Regions from separate parts of the Sutcliffiella horikoshii genome, predicted to be linked through region 2. Evidence: riboswitches for the same ligand, from Rfam matches in the RefSeq annotation. Region 2 holds a riboswitch; each other region holds the start of a gene.

Region 1 (4,248 bases), 610 kb from region 2:
TTCCACCAAACACCATTGGGATTATATTTGCATTGACACCGGACAAAAGCAGTGAAGATTTTTGATGAAAAAGCAATAGTTCTTTGTAGGACATCTATGAAAATGACCATTAAAACCGTGGGGTTCTAATGGTCATTTTATTATTGCTTCATCTACCTTCAAGCTCTCCGCAGCCTAAAGTAATACATCCAAGTCTTTGTGATGAATGTACCGAACACGAGAATACAAAGGAAAAACATAATGGTATTGGTATCATGTAACGTCCACGCCTCTTCTTTTCGAAACAGAAAGCCTATGTTTATGCTGGCGATGAACATATACATTAGAACCATCGGTAGGAAGATCACGGTATAAGAGAAGGCGACTTTCTTTGCTTGCTTGAGCTTGTGCGTTTTGTCGCTGTACAAGGCTGGTGGTGTTTCGCCTTCTTCGTATTCCTTGCTCCAGATGGTCCATTTTTGGATGGCACCCTTGGAGCTGAATATATCCTTCCAACCTGCTTGTCTATGAATCTCGAAATAACTATCATTCGATAGATTTTGGTAGTCTGCGCTGTATTTGATATGTTGTGGCTCGCCTTCTCGGAAATAGAAGGTGGTGCCAAGTTTGCTGACGCGGTGGAGGCGATTTCCTTCTGCTGCGTGTTGCTCTAGCCACTTTTCCAGTTTATCAGGCGAGTACATCCAGCCGAATTTGCGGCGTTTAATGATTAGTCCATCTCGTTTTAGTTGTTTTTCTTCTGCTTTCGTAAGGTTTTTCTTATCTAGGGTGTGTTGGGACGAATATGTTGTTTGGTTCTCTTGTGACAGGGATTTGTTTGTTTTCTTTATTTTCCAAACAGAGTAGATCATAAAAAAGTAGAAAGCGGTACTTAGGGCTGAGCCGGTGTAGGTGATGATCCAGAGTGGACTTTCCACTACTTCCACGTTTCCGTCACTTGCAAAAAAGACGGTGGAGAAGAGGGCTATGTTTACCAGCATTGCACCGGTTATGTAGATGAGTATGGCCATGAATGCATAAAAGATATAGTTGTTTCGTTTGATGATGGCGTCGCGACTTGTGGAAGTAGTCACTTCTGCCTGCGGTTTCTCGTTTGCGATCACATACCACTTGCCACTTTGGGTGACTTTTTCCCAGCCGTCATTGCGCATGGTGTTGGAAAGGGTTGCGGGTTTTATTTTGTCGTAGCCGATTCGGTAGGTTACGTCTTTTGGGTTGCCCTTTTCGAAAGTGAAGCGGCGTTTGAAGCGGTTAAGCTGTGTTAGGTGATAGCCTGCTTTTGCCTGGTCGGTAAGCAATTGTTCGGTTTTCTGTACATCGTAGCTCCATAATGGTTTGATGATTGTTTTCATAGGAATTCCCCCTCGTACTTCAATGCGTTTCCGTGAAGCTCCTTCAATCGCTCGATTTCTGCGGTAATCAGCTCTTTGCCGCTATCGGTGATTTCGTACACCGTTTTCCGCTCGGCATCCGCAAACACGGTGATAACTCCATCCTTTTGCATTTTCGTCAGCGTTCCGTAAATGGTTCCAGAGCCCAGGCGGATACGACCGTTAGAGATTTCTTCGACGTGTTTGATGATTCCATAGCCATGGCGCGGTTCTGTCAATGACAGCAATATGTAGAATGCGGTTTCAGTCATGGGTATGTATTTTTTTATGATTTTGGATAGATCCAATATGGTCACCTCTATCTTTCAAGTGTGTCGCGTTGTGACATATGTCGTAGTTTGACTATATCACGGTGCGACATATTTATGCAAGGGGATTTTGGGTGGAGGGGACAGGCACGGTGGCCCAGTTTTTAGTGGTTTAGCTTTTGTGGATAGCTAGAAGATATTTTAAAATAGCATGCAAAAATGGTTGAGGTTTGTCGAATGGTTTTTAGAACTTTTGTTACAATGATGAATTTCAGTTTCTACAAACGTTTGTTTAATTTTTATTATTCTATGAAAGTACTAAAAAATAAAAAAATGCAGGTAATCATTATGATCACCTGCATTTTTCAAACCTCTCTCATTCAAAAAATTATACTAGCCGGTCATAGGACCTTTACTGTACCCTAATGTTACTAAACTATCTACTAAACTCTAACCCGATCCAAAGCAACAGGCCACTTTTCCTGCGTATAAGCCATTGTCCAAAATTGGTGTTCTAATTGTGTGCTCGTTATAAAATGGTCTCGCATACGTTGTTTTTCTTCTTCACCTGCTGTTGATGCACAAGCATCAATTTTGTCCATGAACACTTGTGTGATCGAAGTCACTTCCTCGTTTCCGTAAAACATGATCCATTCATAAAAAGGATGATCAGGTGTTGGCTTCACTTCTTGAATAAGCTTTTTCCCAATTTCCCAATATGTCCAAGGGCAAGGGGCAAGGGCAGCAAGTGTTTCGCCTAGTGTCCCGTTTGCTGCCGCTTCCATCATATGCCGTGTATAGTGGTGGGCAGTCGGAGCAAGTGGTGCTTTTTGTAATTCCTCATAACGCACGCCAGCTACTTCACAAAAATTATTGTGTGGATGCACCTCAGAATTTAACACAAACCCTATTTGTTGTTGAAAAAATGCCATATCTTCCCGGTCGGTGCATTTAGAAACAGCCAGACCATAAATTCTGCAAAAAGTTGATAGATACTCAAAATCTTGCTCTACATAATGAATAAGTGCCTCTTTTGGTACATTTCCTCCCCCGATCCCTTTTACAAACGGATGTTCAAAAATCGCCTGAAAAATGGGATCTGCCTCTCTTCGTAACTGCTCTGAAAACTTCATGTCGTATTCCTCCTCAAAATTAATTAGGAGAATACCCACCTTTTCCCAAAGAAGAAGCAAGCCTAGCTATTTTAACGAAAAAAGCTCCTCTTCCATGGGAAAGAGGAGCATGAGAATATGTACGTACTAAACTCAATGCACCACTTTCCTCCGCTGGTATCACCCAGATCAGGTTCAAAGGGTCCGTCGCGTAAAGCTCCGTCTCAGCCTATTGGCTCCCCTAGTGGATATTCTATATGAATATATTACAATATATAGTTATTTATTCCAAGCGTTTTATATTTTGAAGACAGGGACCTTGAACTAAGTCGGTCGAAGTACCAGCTGCTACTTGACCCTTAATCAACTTGTCCTTTACGAGGGGTACATTATATTGCCCCCTCGCTTTAACGGACCCAATCATGGCTTCAAAATCACCTTAATACAGTCATCTTCTTTTTTGTTAAATATGTCGTATCCATGCGCTGCCTCATCCAAGGACATTTTATGTGTAATGATTTTGGTCGGATCAAGTTTCCCACTCTTAATTTGATCATACAGGTGTGGCATAAAATGACGAGCTGGGGCCTGTCCCATTCTTATATTGATGTTCCTGGTGAAAAACGGTCCTAGCGGGAACATATTGTACAATCCGCCATACACACCTGTAATCTGTAACGTACCTGCTTTTCGCACGGCTTTGGTGGCAATTTGGATCGGGCCAAGTGTTCCGCCTTGAAGTTTCATTTTTTGCTCGACCCATTCTAGCGGGGACTTTTTCCCGTCCATCCCGACGCAGTCGATGACAACGTCGGCTCCGCCTTTTGTCACTTCCTTGAGGGTTTCGCCCATGTCGTCATATTTGGTGAAATCGAAGACTTCTGTTTGCATGTGTTGCTTGGAGTGCTGTAGCCTGTTGCCAATGTAATCGACGGCGATGACTCGTTTGGCACCTTTTTGCCAGGCGAATTGCTGGGCCATGAGTCCTACAGGTCCGCAGCCTAGGACAATGACCGTGTCTCCCTCTTTCACACCTGCATTCACCACGCTCCAGTAGGCAGTTGGCAAGACGTCCGATAAGAGGAGGAGTGATTCATCCTCCAGCTCGCAGTCCTCCGGGATGACAAATGGGGTAAAGTTGCCAAACGGGACGCGCAGGTATTCTGCCTGTCCGCCAGGATGATTTCCGAATTTTTCGGAGTAGCCGAAATATCCTCCGGAGTCATAGTGCGGGTTGGAGTTATCACATTGACTTTCCAGCTCGTGTTCGCAGTAATGGCATCTTCCGCAAGCGACGGTAAATGGGATGACAACGCGGTCACCCTTTTTCACCTTTGTCACGTCCGGTCCCACTTCCTCCACAATCCCCATTGGTTCGTGCCCGATGATATAGCCGATCGGTAATGGGAAATTCCCTTGGTATAGATGAAGATCCGATCCACAGATGGCAGTCGAAGTTATCCTGATAATGACGTCTTCACGGTCCTGAATTTTTGG
Region 2 (4,248 bases):
ATGTCTTCCAAGACCCGGATGCACAGTTTTGTATGCCCTATGTGGATGAAGAACTTGCGTTTTTACTGGAAAACCTCGCCGTTCCAAGAGAGAAGATGGGAAGACGGATTGTAGAAGCCCTTGATTTGGTGGGGTTGGACTTACCGAATTTCCACATGAAAATCCAGCAACTCTCAGGAGGGATGAAGCAGCGGCTTGCCATTGCTTCTGTCCTCGCGATGGAGCCAGATGTACTCTTTTTGGATGAACCGACCGCGTTATTAGATCCAGAAGGTACCAGGGAAGTATGGGATACCATTAAGAAAGTGGCAGATGATAAAACCGTCATCATCGTGGAGCATAAAGTGGAGCAGCTGCTTGATTTTGTGGAAAGGATCATTGTGTTGGATGACGCTGGAAATATAATTGCTGATGGTAAGACGCAAGATGTCTTTAAAACCTCGCTTTCTCATTTAAACCAATATGGAATATGGTACCCAGGTGCTTGGGAGAATTATTTGAAAAACAGAAAACCCTTCTCCATGCTTAACATGGAGGCTGAAACGGTGTTAAAAGTAAACGGTTATTCAGGCTTTCGTGGGAAAGAGAAAAAGATTTATGTGGAGGAAGCGGAAATTCGTAAGGGAGAATGGATTTCCGTGGTAGGGGAAAATGGGGCTGGAAAAAGCACATTGCTGGAATCGTTAATGAAGTTGTTAAAGACAGAAGGAACCCTCGAAATTAATGGGGAAAAGGTCATAAATATCCCCACTGACAAGGTAACTTTCGTTTTCCAGAACCCTGAATTCCAATTTGTAACCAAATCTGTGGAAGCGGAAGTTGCTTATACACTGCGCCTAAAGAAAATGGACGAAGGATTGGTATTGGAAAAGGTAGAGGAAATGCTGAGACTTTTCCAATTGGACCACGTGCGTCATCACCATCCATACCAATTATCCGTTGGCCAAAAGCGCAGGCTGAGCGTAGCGGCTGCTGTCATCCATCAGCCGAGTATTCTTCTATTGGATGAACCGACATTTGGCCAGGACAGTAGAAACACATTTGCCATGCTGGAATGGTTGGAAGCATTAAAGGAAGCAGGCGTCGCTATCTTGATGGTTACACATGATGAGAACATTGTTACCGAGTTTGCTGACACCATTTGGACAGTAAAGGATGGAAACCTTATTGATATGAGGAGTAAGGAGAGATTAAGAGGCAGGGGAGAAAAGGATGCAGTTGGAGCTTTATAAAAATAAATCATGGATGCATGATATTAATCCGAGCTTCAAACTACTAGGGATGGTCCTCCTTTTTATAGGTGTCCTGTTCATTCATAATATCAATATCATGCTGAACTTAACCGGAATTCTATTGTTAGTCTATCTTTTAATGACGGGGCAATCGTATAAACTGAAGCTTCTTTTATTGATTCCATTTGTCTTTTTATTTTTCACATCGGCTGTCTCAATGGTTCTGTTTGGAAAGGGAGAAACCACCTGGTTGGAATTCGGATTAATTCATGTCTCGGAGGAAAGTTTTTATCGTGGAATTCATTTAGGGTTACGGTCCCTTGCCTTTGCTTTTTGCGGGTTGATATTCGCCCTGACGACCCGGCCGGTATATTTATTCTATTCATTGATGCAGCAATGGAAGCTACCGCCGAAATTTGCTTATAGCTTTATGGCGGGTATCCGTCTTTTGCCGTTAATCCTACAGGAGTTTCTCACCTTGAGGAAGGCGCTGATTGTTAGGGGAGTGGAGCAGAAAGGCAACTTGTTGAAAAAGATGTACTTTTACAGCATCCCTTTACTCTCCCAAAGTATCAGAAGAGCCCATCGAATTGCTGTGGCAATGGAAGCGAAGCGTTTCAGTAATCAAAAGAATCGTACCTTTTATTACGAGTTGGGCTACTCCCGGATGGATCTTTGGTTCGTGTTTTTAATCCTGTTGATGATTGCTTTGTCCCTTTATCTTGGCATAAGGCTACCCTATGTACCAGTAACGGATGTCAGATACAGCGGATAGTATGCATTTCTTTTGAAAATTAGGAATTGTGTGCTATACTGAAGCCATCAATTAAATAACTCGTAACACTAGGGGAGTCAATAGTGACTGAGATGGAAAGAGTAATTTCCAGACCCTTTGAACCTGATCTAGTTTGTACTAGCGTAGGGAAGTGGAAATGTTCTATCACTGTTGGCTATACATACCACACATAGATAAAACCCACTCTTTACGTTAAAGAGTGGGTTTTTTGCGTTGTAAAAAGTTTTACAAAAGGGTGAGAATCTTTGCAATTACATCTTATTACGGATGGTAAAAAAACGAAGGAAGAGCTTGTAGCTATCTTGTGTGAAGTCCATGAGTCAGTGGATTTCATCCATGTAAGAGAAAAACACCGAAGTGCAATAGAGGTCTTTGAGCTGGTTGATGAGCTGATTAAATCTGGAATCCAGCCCAGGAAAATCATCATAAACGACCGTATCGATGTTGCCCATGTGCTTCATGTCGGCGGCGTACAACTGGCTTATCACAGTCTTGGAGTTTCAGAGATTCGCAGAAATTTTCCTGAATTAAGGGTGGGGAAGTCGGTACATAGTTACGAAGAGGCAATACAGGCAGAAAGGGATGGGGCTGATTTTGTCGTATATGGCCATATTTATTCGACCTCTTCTAAGGAGGGGTTGATACCCAAAGGACTGATGGGATTAAAAAGATTAACAACATCCTTGAAGATACCCGTTATTGCCATAGGTGGAATAACTCCTGACAAACTTCAGGAATTAAGGAGTGCCGGGGCCGGTGGGATTGCGGTCATGTCCGGAATCATGGATGCAAATAATAACGCTCATGCAGCGAAAGCCTTTCAAGCAGCATTGCTTGCCGAAAAGGAGGAGATTGGATGAAAAAAAGCTATGACGTAATTATTATCGGTGGTGGTGTTAACGCCTGTTCCATTGCGTACTATCTTGCCGGTGAAGGAAGAAGTGTATTGCTTTTGGAAAGGGAAAAGTTGGCGGGCAAGGCATCGAGTGCAGCTGCAGGCATGCTTGGAGCCCAGGTAGAAGTGAGTGAAGAAGGAGCACTTTTTGATATTGCCAAGGAAAGCAGGGCGATGTTTCCCTCTCTTCAGTACGAATTGAAGGAGCACTCGGGAATCGACATAGAACTTGTGCAGAAAGGGATGCTGAAGCTTGCCATGAATGAGGAAGAGGAACGGCACCTAAAAAGCACGATTGCCTTCCAACAAAAGCTAGGGGAACGGGCAGAATGGCTTGCGCCTGAACAAGTAGCAGCAAGGGAGGGGCAACTATCGGATGCTCTGTTGGGGGCGATGGACATTCCGATGGATGGCCATGTCAACCCTGAACGACTTACCCATGCATTTGCGAAATCGGCCGTCAACCTTGGAGCGGAAGTGAAAGAGTATGTAGAGGTGTACTCGCTACTGATGGATGGGAGTACCGTTAAAGGTGTTGAAACAAGCAACGGTACGTTTCATGGGGGAAATGTAGTCGTTGCAGCAGGCGCTTGGAGTAAAAGGCTGCTTGGTGAGTGCGGCGTGACCGTTTCCGCATATCCGGTAAAAGGGGAGTGCTTCTCTGTCATCACAGAGCGACCATTGCTCGCAAGTACTATTTTTACAGAAAGCTGTTACATTGTTCCGAAAAGCGGAAACAGGCTAGTTATCGGGGCCACGATGATCCCTGACACTTTTTCTGAGAATGTTACGGTAGGTGGGCTTTTTCAGTTAATGGAGGAAGCTGCCAGAGTGCTTCCGGCTTTGAAGAGCGCCACTTTTGAGAAAGCTTGGTCAGGGATACGCCCGCAAACGGGGGATGGTCTTCCATATCTGGGGCAGCATCCGAAATATAAGAATCTTGTCATCGCTACCGGACATTATCGGAATGGAATCCTACTATCCCCCATCACAGGAAAACTTGTAACAAAAATGATTCAAGGTGAGCCTTTGCCTGTTTATATGGAAGCTTTTAAGTTAGATAGAGTAAAAGAATATGCAAGGGGTGAGTAGTTTGAAACTAATTATTAATGGTGACGCTATCGAAATTCCGGATTCAGTGAAGACCGTATCGGAACTGTTAGTGCATTTTCAACTGGACCAGAAAGTGGTCATAGTGGAAAAGAATAAAGAGATTCTGCAAAAGGAAGATCATGTGGCAGAGAACGTGCAAGATGGAGATCAATTCGAATTAGTACATTTCGTAGGAGGCGGTTAATATGTTGAAAATTGGTTCATATTCCTTT
Region 3 (4,248 bases), 2.0 Mb from region 2:
AAAACAAGTTTTACAATAAAATCGTATTCATCAAAATATTCCATGAACAATTCCATAAGGCCCCTCCTGTAACTAGAAAAGATATGATATTCTATATAAAAATAGTTATTAGTAAATTATAACAATATTCTGTAAAATTAGAAAGTTATTAAAAAATACTAACAGTTTGGGTGAAGGCAAATGAATAAGTGGTTTAATCCATACGTGGCTCTCGCGGTGGGAGTAGTTACTGTATCCACATCCGCCATTTTCGTGAAATTAGCGGATGCCCCTGCTGGAGTGGTAGCCTTCTACCGGTTGTTTTTCTCCGTAATACTACTACTACCCATATTTCTATATAAATATGTTGGGGAATTAAAGGATATTTCGAAGAGGGATTGGCTCTTCTCTGCGTTGGCAGGTGTATTCTTGGCGTTTCATTTTATTCTATGGTTTGAATCCTTAAACTATACCAGTGTAGCAAGTTCAACAGTGCTCGTAACCCTCCAGCCTTTATTTGCGTTTATTGGAACTTATTTGTTTTTCCAAGAAAGGCTCAGCACAAAAGCTATTGTAAGCGGATTGATGGCAATAGCCGGTAGTGTAATCATCAGTTGGGGTGATTTTCAGATTAGCGGAATGGCTTTATTTGGAGATGTATTGGCATTGGTGGCCTGTGCGCTTGTGACAGCATATCTGTTGTTCGGACAAGATGTCAGAAAAAGGCTGTCTTTAATAACTTATACATTTATTGTTTATGGGATTTGTTGCATTACTTTGCTTTTCTATGTACTAGTAACTGGGGAGTCTCTAACAGGATATTCTTCCACAGATTGGTTTTGGTTCTTAATGCTTGCAATCATTCCAACATTACTGGGCCACTCTTTTTTCAATTGGGCTGTTAAATATATCAGCACCAATGTCATTTCCATGAGCATTTTATTTGAACCGATTGGTGCAGCAGTACTCGCTTATTTTGTATTAAACGAAATGGTAACATGGACCCAATTCACAGGAGGATTGCTTGTGATGCTCAGTGTTGGTTATTTCTTAAGAGATAATCGTAAAAAAAATGAAAACTAAAAGCCGACACATTGTCGGCTTTATCTATTATATGTATAAATCATTGGAGTCTGGTGGCCATCATTGCAAAAAAGATGCCTAGTGAAAGGCTCACAATGAACCCTTCTCCGCGTACATTTCCTTCTTCATCACTTATACGCAACCCCTCAAAATATGCAAACAGTAATAAGCCAATTGAAGTCAGTAATGCTACAATAAATGCTGCGTATTTTACAAGATCCATATCTTATCCTCCTGTTTCACTTATTACTAGATTGTATGAGGGACTTTAATAGAACATTCTAGTAAATTTCTCGTAAAAAAAAGCTGGCCGTAGAGGCCAGCTTAAGCAACGGAATTATTAAAGGTAAATATTCGAGGGACTGTTTTAATCAAGAGTACCGTCACGATTGTGGCTATTACAAAACTCGGTAACATAAATGAGCCGTTATAAAGCAACGAATATAGCCATACTGGTTGCCCTTCTGGTGCCAGATAGTCAAAGTAGATTATTCCAGCAGTATAATGAGCCAAGAATCTTAGAAGGCAACCTATAAAAGAGGCAATACTTACATACATCACAAGCTTTTTTATCTCATCTCTCTTAGCGGATGTCGCAACTTGACTCGCTACAACTCCTGCAAAACCTAGAGAAGTAAATGCCACTATATAATCCAGAAAAATTTGAACTGGATCGATTCCCCAGAAGGTACCTGTTACTATCTGAAGTAGACCAAGAATAAAACCAGATAATATTCCGCCTTTTATTCCCCAGCGAAAGGCCATGATAAATACCGGTACCATTGAGATAGTTATTGCGCCACCTTGTGGCCATATCTGTAAAGATAAAACCCCGGCCAATAAGTCAAGTAAGTAAGCAAGAGCTCCAAAAATAGCAACTTCAACTAGAAATAATGTGTTATTCTTCTTCATGAATATCCCCCTTAACATAAAAAAAGCAATAAAGGAGGCCCTTTATTGCTTAAATGAAATAAGTAATAAATCCGCCACATCCCTACGATAGTACTAACTAACAGGTTCAAAGGGTCAGAACATCAAGTTCACTCTCAGCCGTTAAGGCCCCCCTCGTGGAAAAGAATTCAATTGTCTTCCTTCATCATACATAACCCACAAGAAAACGACAAGTTTTTTCAAAAGCAAACTATAATAGAAGAAGTAAGTTGTGTATATTCCATTAACAGAACCTCTATCAAAAATATTGAAAAAAAGTATTGCAATATAGTTGTAGAGGTGGTATATTTAATTTCGTCGCTGCGAGGGCAGTGATGAGATGTGAAAATGCTACTTCAAAAAAACAAAAAACAGCTTGACTTTAAAACGACAAGTTGTTATGATTAGGAAGTCGCTTTTGAGCGAATCTTGTAAGAAAATGATCTTTGAAAACTAAACAAAACAACAGCGTCATAACGTCGGTTCTACGGAACTGGCAAAATGATTTAAGTAACACAAGCTAGCAAATTTTGAGCAAAAGCTCAGACTCTTTATTGGAGAGTTTGATCCTGGCTCAGGACGAACGCTGGCGGCGTGCCTAATACATGCAAGTCGAGCGGACCTTTCAAAAGCTTGCTTTTGAAAGGTCAGCGGCGGACGGGTGAGTAACACGTGGGCAACCTGCCTGTAAGACTGGGATAACTTCGGGAAACCGGAGCTAATACCGGATAATATAAGGAACCTCCTGGTTCTTTATTGAAAGATGGTTTCGGCTATCACTTACAGATGGGCCCGCGGCGCATTAGCTAGTTGGTGAGGTAACGGCTCACCAAGGCAACGATGCGTAGCCGACCTGAGAGGGTGATCGGCCACACTGGGACTGAGACACGGCCCAGACTCCTACGGGAGGCAGCAGTAGGGAATCTTCCACAATGGACGAAAGTCTGATGGAGCAACGCCGCGTGAGCGATGAAGGCCTTCGGGTCGTAAAGCTCTGTTGTTAGGGAAGAACAAGTGCGAGAGTAACTGCTCGCACCTTGACGGTACCTAACCAGAAAGCCACGGCTAACTACGTGCCAGCAGCCGCGGTAATACGTAGGTGGCAAGCGTTGTCCGGAATTATTGGGCGTAAAGCGCGCGCAGGTGGTCCTTTAAGTCTGATGTGAAAGCCCACGGCTCAACCGTGGAGGGTCATTGGAAACTGGGGGACTTGAGTGCAGAAGAGGAAAGTGGAATTCCAAGTGTAGCGGTGAAATGCGTAGAGATTTGGAGGAACACCAGTGGCGAAGGCGACTTTCTGGTCTGTAACTGACACTGAGGCGCGAAAGCGTGGGGAGCAAACAGGATTAGATACCCTGGTAGTCCACGCCGTAAACGATGAGTGCTAAGTGTTAGAGGGTTTCCGCCCTTTAGTGCTGCAGCTAACGCATTAAGCACTCCGCCTGGGGAGTACGGTCGCAAGACTGAAACTCAAAGGAATTGACGGGGGCCCGCACAAGCGGTGGAGCATGTGGTTTAATTCGAAGCAACGCGAAGAACCTTACCAGGTCTTGACATCCTCTGACACTCCTAGAGATAGGACGTTCCCCTTCGGGGGACAGAGTGACAGGTGGTGCATGGTTGTCGTCAGCTCGTGTCGTGAGATGTTGGGTTAAGTCCCGCAACGAGCGCAACCCTTGATCTTAGTTGCCAGCATTCAGTTGGGCACTCTAAGGTGACTGCCGGTGACAAACCGGAGGAAGGTGGGGATGACGTCAAATCATCATGCCCCTTATGACCTGGGCTACACACGTGCTACAATGGACGGTACAAAGGGCAGCAAAACCGCGAGGTCGAGCCAATCCCATAAAACCGTTCTCAGTTCGGATTGCAGGCTGCAACTCGCCTGCATGAAGCCGGAATCGCTAGTAATCGCGGATCAGCATGCCGCGGTGAATACGTTCCCGGGCCTTGTACACACCGCCCGTCACACCACGAGAGTTTGTAACACCCGAAGTCGGTGGGGTAACCTTTTGGAGCCAGCCGCCTAAGGTGGGACAGATGATTGGGGTGAAGTCGTAACAAGGTAGCCGTATCGGAAGGTGCGGCTGGATCACCTCCTTTCTAAGGAATGTACGCTTGTTGTTTTGTTTAGTTTTGAGAGAGCATTCTCTCAAAAATGACAGTTCTTATGAATTGTCGCAGATAAATCATTCGATTTATCTCTGTTGTTCCTTGAAAACTAGATAATGTAACTAATATCAAGATATTCACAAA

What was found. A riboswitch is a leader RNA that binds a small molecule or an ion and turns the genes downstream of it on or off. The one in region 2 is predicted to bind thiamine pyrophosphate.
Region 1: it holds a riboswitch for thiamine pyrophosphate, as region 2 does, so the genes downstream of both, tenA (thiaminase II) here and tenI (thiazole tautomerase TenI) in region 2, are expected to answer to the same signal.
Region 3: it holds a riboswitch for thiamine pyrophosphate, as region 2 does, so the genes downstream of both, thiT (energy-coupled thiamine transporter ThiT) here and tenI (thiazole tautomerase TenI) in region 2, are expected to answer to the same signal.

What each region holds. Positions count from the first base shown of each region.
Region 1 covers NZ_CP082918.1:547,747-551,994, reverse strand. The annotation lists gene K7887_RS02990 (hypothetical protein) at 1-65, shown strand, start outside; gene K7887_RS02985 (DUF2812 domain-containing protein) at 159-1,352, opposite strand; gene K7887_RS02980 (PadR family transcriptional regulator) at 1,349-1,642, opposite strand; gene tenA (thiaminase II) at 2,083-2,772, opposite strand; TPP riboswitch at 2,901-3,004, opposite strand; gene K7887_RS02970 (zinc-dependent alcohol dehydrogenase) at 3,172-4,248, opposite strand, start outside.
Region 2 covers NZ_CP082918.1:1,155,142-1,159,389, forward strand. The annotation lists gene K7887_RS05980 (ABC transporter ATP-binding protein) at 1-1,232, shown strand, start outside; gene K7887_RS05985 (energy-coupling factor transporter transmembrane component T family protein) at 1,213-2,007, shown strand; TPP riboswitch at 2,068-2,174, shown strand; gene tenI (thiazole tautomerase TenI) at 2,274-2,888, shown strand; gene thiO (glycine oxidase ThiO) at 2,885-4,015, shown strand; gene thiS (sulfur carrier protein ThiS) at 3,999-4,220, shown strand; gene K7887_RS06005 (thiazole synthase) at 4,222-4,248, shown strand, end outside.
Region 3 covers NZ_CP082918.1:3,445,295-3,449,542, reverse strand. The annotation lists gene K7887_RS17695 (MgtC/SapB family protein) at 1-56, opposite strand, end outside; gene K7887_RS17690 (DMT family transporter) at 181-1,062, shown strand; gene K7887_RS17685 (hypothetical protein) at 1,103-1,285, opposite strand; gene thiT (energy-coupled thiamine transporter ThiT) at 1,387-1,974, opposite strand; TPP riboswitch at 2,037-2,138, opposite strand; rRNA gene K7887_RS17675 (16S ribosomal RNA) at 2,544-4,095, shown strand.